Flavivirga eckloniae: one gene and its partner. The protein of the gene in region 1 interacts with the protein of each later gene in a pairwise test. Links are inferred from orthologs where the notes say so. Each region holds a gene or a part of one and is shown on either strand. Other genes may lie near its edges.

The links. The genes of interacting proteins can lie anywhere in the genome.
Region 2: the proteins of ligA (region 1) and leuS interact in binary tests that used the Escherichia coli proteins (3 or more experiments, as listed by UniProt). The link is inferred for Flavivirga eckloniae from one-to-one orthologs.

Annotation. Positions count from the first base shown.
Region 1 is NZ_CP025791.1:845,158-849,313, forward strand. What follows is about bases 533-3,459. They hold ligA (NAD-dependent DNA ligase LigA), read right to left. Parts: upstream 3,032-3,459; coding sequence 1,034-3,031; downstream 533-1,033. Other genes in these bases: C1H87_RS03540 (hypothetical protein), read right to left, coding at 533-925; C1H87_RS03550 (beta-mannosidase), read left to right, coding at 3,321-3,459. Outside these bases: C1H87_RS03535 (DoxX family protein), read left to right, coding at 1-178; more of C1H87_RS03540, read right to left, coding at 182-532; more of C1H87_RS03550, read left to right, coding at 3,460-4,156. UniProt on the Escherichia coli protein: DNA ligase that catalyzes the formation of phosphodiester linkages between 5'-phosphoryl and 3'-hydroxyl groups in double-stranded DNA using NAD as a coenzyme and as the energy source for the reaction.
Region 2 is NZ_CP025791.1:3,552,987-3,556,718, reverse strand. The notes cover bases 1-3,456. They hold leuS (leucine--tRNA ligase), read right to left. Parts: upstream 3,081-3,456; coding sequence 201-3,080; downstream 1-200. Other genes in these bases: C1H87_RS14710 (cell division protein FtsX), read left to right, coding at 3,332-3,456; C1H87_RS14720 (DUF302 domain-containing protein), read right to left, coding at 1-160. In the rest of the region: more of C1H87_RS14710, read left to right, coding at 3,457-3,732.

The sequences.
Region 1 (4,156 bases):
CACACTTACCTTAGGAGTCATTGGAGGGGCTATCTTTATGCATTTAACACAACTTGGAATTGAAGTAAATAACGATGAAGGGTTGCTATTCGCTACAGCTATAGTTACGTTTGTTCTTTCTGCTGCAATCCTATATATTTATAAAAAAGATATTCCTTTTATAAAAACGGTATCATAGAATTTACTCTATCACCATATACTTTTCTTCTTCACTTAACTCATTTAACAATTGCGATTGTTGGTAAAAAAAGTAAAAGGCAGTAAGTGTTAGTGTTGTAGAAATAAAATTAAGCAAGCTTCTTTCCGTAATATAGAAGTATGCTACTTGCATGACTTCGGAAAATACAATACATAAAGCACCAATAAATAAATACAAAGATTTTTTATTATCTCTATAGAAATAATTTAACAGTGCTGACGATAGCAATAAAAGCATTACAATATTATAAGTCATTTCAAGAAAATATTCATCAAACTTTTCCAGATTAGGACTCAATATTAATTGCAACACATATACCAGATAAATATTTAATACAGTTAAAACAATTAAGTGTATCTTAAAATTTCTAAGTACATAAAAAAAGCTAAGCGATTTGCTAATTTTTATAAATAGGAATAAGTAAGCGAGTATAAATAATAAATTCCCTACAAAATAATCTACTTGATATAACTCATATTGCTTAATGTACGGTTCTGGAATATGACTAATTATTAGTCCTATTAAGTCTGAAACAGAATAGCATAAAATAAACAGAACAAAAAATACATTCTTCTTTTGAGCAAAAATTAAATAAGTGATAGCTATTAATGGTGTGATTACATAATCTAAACTATGAGCTAAAGTATCGTCTCCTCTAAATTCGAAAAAGGCGAACAACACATATACCAATAAGACAAAACCACCCAAGACTTTCGACTTGTACATAACAGCTACTTTAAGTTAATGCACAAATATAAATATTTTTTACAACTAACCACTAAAAATTTACATTTTATCGATAAAAAATTACGTTTTATCGATGATTTGTGCTTGTTATTGTATTTTTTGTAGGAATTCAAGTTCGCTTAACAAAGGGATTTCCAGCTTGGCAGCTTTCTCCTTTTTACTGGGCCCCATATTGCTTCCTGCAACTATATAACTTGTTTTAGATGAGATAGAACTGCTAACTTTTCCGCCATTATCTTCAATGAGTTTTTTAAGCTCATTTCTAGACACGGTTTCAAAAACGCCAGACACTACAACCACATCACCATCTAATATATTAGTTTGACCGATTAATTGTTCGGCAGACAGCTCTAATTGAACTCCAAATTTCTTTAACCTATTAATTATATGCAAATTTATTTCCGAATTAAAAAATATACTTACACTTTCTGCTATTTTAACTCCAATCTCGTCGACATTTACCAAGTCTTCCTGTGTTGCATCTGCAATAGCATCAATACTCTTATAATGCTTTGCCAATTTTTTAGCAACCGTTTCCCCTACATACCTGATACCTAAGGCAAACAGAACACGCTCAAAAGGAATGTTCTTAGACAGCTCTATACCTTGAATTAAATTATCGGCACTCTTTTCTGCCATGCGTTCTAAAGGAATCACTTCTTCTTTAGTTAATTCATATAAATCTGAATAATTAGAAATTAAGCCCTCCGTTACCAAAAGCGCCACAGTTTCACCTCCTAGGCCATCAATATCCATGGCTTTTCTAGATATAAAATGCTGGATTCTACCAATAATTTGTGGCTTACAGCCATTGTAATTCGGACAATAATGCTGAGCTTCCCCTTCTTGTCTTACAAGTTCTGTTTCGCACTCCGGACAATGGGTAATGTATTGAGTTGGTTCCGATAATTCATTTCGTTTACTTAAATCAACCCCAAGAATTTTTGGAATAATCTCTCCTCCCTTTTCCACATACACCTCATCTCCTACTCTTACATCCAACTTCTCTATTTGATCGGCATTATGCAGTGACGCACGTTTTACGGTTGTTCCTGCCAATTCAACAGGTTCGAGGTTAGCAACAGGTGTAATAGCTCCTGTACGTCCCACCTGATATGTAATGCTGTTTAATCTTGTTGAAGCTTGCTCTGCCTTAAACTTATAAGCCATAGCCCACCTTGGTGCTTTTGCCGTATACCCCAACTCTTCTTGCTGAAATAAATCGTTTACTTTTATAACAACACCATCTGTTTCATAGGGTAAATCATGGCGATTCATATTCCAATAATCCACAAATTCCAAAACCTCATCAATAGAATTAACAAGTTTTGCTGCATCAGGTACTTTAAAACCCCATGCCCTTGCTTTTTCTAAACTCTCTTGTTGTGTCTTAATATTTAAGTTTGTACCTGTTATATTATATAGAAAACATTCTAACGGTCGTTTGGCAACTTCAGCACTATCTTGTAGCTTTAAACTTCCCGAAGCCGTATTTCTGGGATTTCTATAAGGTTCCTCTCCTACTTCAATACGTTCCTCATTCATTTTATTAAAACCATCGAAAGGCAATATAATTTCGCCTCTAATATCAAATTTAGCAGGATAGTCACTACCTTTTAACTGCAACGGTACAGATTTTATGGTCTTAATGTTTGCCGTAACATTGTCTCCCTGAAACCCATCGCCGCGGGTAACCGCTTTTACCAAGTTACCATTCTCATAAGTTAAACTAATAGAGGCGCCATCATACTTTAATTCACAAATATATTGAATATCGCCATCTACCAGTTTTTTAATTCGTGTTTCCCAATCCTCCAAATCCTCTTTTGAATAGGAGTTGTCTAAAGAATACATACGATACTCATGCTGTATCGTTTCAAAGTTCTTGGTAACAGTTCCTCCTACACGCTGTGTTGGTGAATTAGCATCAAAATATTCTGGGTATTTTGCTTCAAGTTCCTGAAGCTCTTTAAGTTTTATATCGAATTCGTAATCAGAGATGGTAGCATTGTCTAATACGTAGTAGTTATAATTATGCTCACGTAACTCCTCTCTTAGAGCCTCAATTAATTCCTTATTGTTCATTTATAAAGATCATTCTAACTTTAATATTTTCAACATACCAAAATGTATATCAAAAAATCATCGCCTAAGATAGTTTTTATTGGTTACTTATCAAGCATATTAGCCCCTTAAAATCTAAAAATAGTTAGATTAAAAATTAAACAGACAACAAAATAAAGACTCTTCACCTTAATTATAAAACTTGAACAGCAAAATGCAACAAATGTTTCAAGTTTTGATTAATTACTTTTATACCTCCCCTTTTTAAAGACATAGTTTTATATGCAACTTTTACACTAAATCGTTTAAAATGAAATACCCTTATTTTTATATAGTATTATCTATTATTATGTTTAATTGTCAACCCAAAGAAGATATTCCCAAAAAAATCACTCTACACGAAAATTGGAGTTTCAAAAATACCACAGACACAACCTGGTTAAATGCCAAAGTTCCTGGAGATGCTCATTCAGATTTATTTAGCCATAAACTTATAGAAGATCCTTTTGTTAAGGACAATGAATTTAAACTACAATGGATTTCTGAAAAAGATTGGGAATACAAAACAACATTCACTTTAGACGAAAAAACACTTCAAAAAAAACATCTGGATTTACATTTTGAAGGATTAGACACCTACGCTTCAGTCTATGTAAACGACAGCCTAATACTTAATACGAATAACGCTTTTAGAAAGTGGGAAGTAAACGTTAAACCTTTTTTAAAACTAGAAAACCATTTAAAAATAGTTTTTGAAAACACCACAACATCAGAAAATAAGGAAAAAGCTAAACTACCATATGAACTCCCAGCTGGAAATAGAATTTTTACAAGAAAGGCACAATTTCAATATGGCTGGGACTGGGGGCCCATTTTCAACACATCCGGAATATGGCGTCCTATATATCTAAAAGCCTGGAATGACTTAAAAATTAAAGATGTATTTGTACAACAAAACCATTTAAATGACTCCATAGCCTCACTTACCGCTAACATCGAGTATAAATATGAAGCCGAAGAAAACCTATTAATTGATATTTATGTAAATAACAAATTAAATAAAACCTACAATACACAAGACACATCGGTATTTACGTTCGAAATCAATAACCCAAAACGCTGGTGGACACACAACCTGGGTGAACC
Region 2 (3,732 bases), 2.7 Mb from region 1 along the record:
TCGGGTTTAAGTCTAAACCCACAGATGAAGCATTGGCTTGATGATTTAACTCTGCTATAATTTTTAGGTTTGGATTGTTCTCAATAACACTTTTTAACTTTTGATAGGTTGTATCGAAATCCTGATGACTTATTTTAGAAATAATTCCTGCTTCAATCATAATAATAACTTTTTAATCCCATTGGTCTTAAAAAATCATATTAACTAACAATATTAACTATTTTCCCCGGAACTACGATCACCTTTTTAGGGGTTCTCCCTTCTAATTGTTCTTGTGTTTTTTCATATGCCATAACAGCCGCTTCAATATCACCCTTACTCATATCCAACGGTAACTCCATTGTAAAACGCATTTTCCCATTAAATGATATTGGATAGTTTTTACTGCTTTCTACTAAATGGCTTTTATCAAACTTAGGGAATTCTGCTGTTGAGATAGATTCGCTATGTCCTAATTGACTCCATAATTCCTCAGCAATGTGTGGTGCATATGGCGAAACTAAAACTAATAACGGTTCTAGTATATCTTTATTTGTACACTTTTGAGCTGTTAACTCGTTTACTGCTATCATAAACGTAGATACCGATGTGTTGAATGAGAAATTCTCAATATCTTCTTCTACTTTCTTAATGGTTTTATGAAGCGTTTTTAAAGCCTCCCCTAACCCCTCCGAAGGAGGGGAACTCGTTACGTGAAAAGCTCCGTTTTCTCCTTGGTGGTAAAGTTTCCAAAGTTTTTTCAGGAAAGAATGTACTCCAGTAATACCAGCAGTGTTCCAAGGCTTATATTGCTCTAAAGGCCCTAAGAACATTTCGTATAAACGCAAACTATCTGCGCCGTATCTTTCACAAATTTGGTCTGGATTGACTACGTTATATTTAGACTTTGACATTTTTTCTACATCGCGCCCTACCTTATAAGTACCATCTTCTTCACAAATAAATTCAGCATCCTTAAATTCTTCTCTCCAATTCTTAAAAGCTTCGATATCTAGTTCGTCTGAACTATTTACAAAAGATACATCCGCATGGATTGGCTGAACCTTTGTCTCTCCAACTAGTTCCTTTGAAATGAATTTATTCTCACCTTCTACACGATACACAAAAGCACTCGTCCCCAAAATCATTCCCTGATTAATCAATTTTTTAGCAAATTCATCATAAGGAACAAACCCTTTATCGAACATAAACTTTTGCCAAAAACGGGAGTATAGTAAGTGTCCTGTAGCATGCTCACTTCCTCCTATATATAAATCGACTTGTTGCCAATAATCGATAGCTTCCTTCGAGAAAATTTCATCATCATTATCAGGATCCATATAACGATTAAAATACTGTGAACTTCCTGCCCATCCTGGCATCGTGTTCAACTCCAACGGAAAGACCGTTTCATTATCAATTAACTCATTACCGACTACCAAACATTGATTAACATCCCAAGCCCAAACCGTAGCATTTCCTAATGGTGGCTCGCCTGTTTCGGTTGGCAAATATTTTTCAACTTCTGGTAATTTAATTGGTAAATGCTCTTTAGCAATCATTTGCGGCATTCCATTTACGTAATATACTGGAAATGGTTCTCCCCAATAACGTTGTCTGCTAAATACGGCATCACGTAATCGGTAATTGGTTTTCCCTTCTCCCTGTCCTAGTTGCTCCAGCTCGAAAATAACACGCTTGGTTGCTTTTTTATAGTTCATGCCATTAATGAAATCACTATTGGCTATGATTGTTTTTTCTTTATCTGCAAAGGCTTCTTCAGAAATATCTATACCTTCAAAAATATTTGGAATCGGAATATTGAAATGTTTCGCAAAATCGTAATCACGTTGGTCACCACAAGGTACTGCCATAACAGCTCCGGTACCATAACCAGCTAATACGTAATCGCCAATCCAGATTGGAATAGGTTCTTTTGTAAACGGATGTTCTGCATAAGCACCAGTAAACACACCCGAAATGTTTTTTACATCAGCCATTCTATCACGCTCACTACGTTTTGCAGTAGCTAATATATAAGCCTCAACATTTTCTTTTTGTTCTGGTGTTGTTATTTGTGATACAAGTTCATGTTCTGGTGCGAGTGTCATAAATGACACCCCAAAGATGGTATCGGGACGGGTTGTAAAGACTTCTATTTTGTGAGACCCTTCGACTGCGTTCAGGGTGACATTAGGTAATACATTAAAAATAACAGATGCGCCAACAGACTTTCCAATCCAGTTACGTTGGCTTTCTTTTAAAGAATCTGTCCAATCAATAGTATCTAATCCTTGAAGTAGACGTTCTGCATAAGCAGAAATTCGCATACTCCATTGGGTCATTTTTTTACGAATAACAGGATGTCCACCTCGCTCGGATACACCGTTTACTATCTCATCATTCGCCAAAACAGTTCCCAAAGCTGGGCACCAATTTACCTCCGTTTCGGCTAAATAAGTAAGTCTATATTGTAATAATATTTCTTGTTGTTTTTCTGAAGTGAATCCCTTCCAGGTTTCTGCCGAGAATATTTCAACGTTATCATCGCAAGCTGCATTAACATTACTATTGCCTTCTGTTTCGAAAATCTGGATTAAATCTGAAATAGCTTCGGCCTTATTCGTGGCATTATTATACCAAGATTCGAATAATTGAATAAAAACCCATTGGGTCCATTTATAGTAACTTGGATCTGAGGTTCTAACTTCACGAGACCAATCGAACGAAAAACCTATTTGATCCAACTGCCTACGATATGTTTTTATATTATCAGCAGTGGTTATAGCTGGGTGCTGCCCGGTTTGTATAGCATATTGCTCTGCCGGCAAACCAAAACTATCGTACCCTTGTGGATGCAATACATTAAAACCTTTATGGCGTTTATAACGTGCATAAATATCAGAAGCGATATACCCTAATGGGTGTCCAACATGTAAGCCTGCACCACTAGGATAAGGGAACATATCCAAAACATAATATTTTGGTTTTTCACTTTTCCCCTCCGCTCCGCTCAGGGTAGGATTTTCAGCTTTAAATGTTTGGTTTTCTGCCCAATATTTTTGCCATTTGGCTTCTATTTCGTTGAAATTGTATTTCATAAACTAATTTTTTCTCGCTAAAGCGTAAAAAAGCAAAGCTTAATTATCAGGCTTTGCGGCTTAGCAGGTCTCTTTTAAAACCGCAAATTTAAACTTATTATAACAATGTTGAAAGTTAAAACGTTGTTATTATATATGCCTGAGGCTTACTTATTTTGAATTTACTTTTAGGTTCAATTAAAAGACTTAAATCTTTTGAAGCTTCTTTTCATATACTTTATTATTTTTACGCTATTAATCCTAAAATACTTATGAGCGCATCATTTGAAAAACACCAAAAACGCAGACTTATTTCATCGTACTTCTCTGTAGTATTAAGTATTGCTTTAGTGCTGTTTTTATTGGGTTTATTGGGCATGCTAATTTTAAATGCTAAAAAAGTATCCGATCACTTTAAAGAGCAAGTGGTTGTAACCATTTACCTTAAGGATTCTGCCAAAGAGGTTGAGACAAAACAGCTTGAAAAAAGCTTAGCCATGGCAGATTACGTAAAATCTACCGAATATGTCTCTAAAGAACAAGCTGCCGAATTTATGAAAGCTTTAAATGGTGAAGATTTTATGGACTTTGTTGGCTATAATCCGTTACAAAATTCAATCGATGTGCACTTGAAAGCTGATTTTGTAACTTCTGAACATTTAGAAAAGATTTC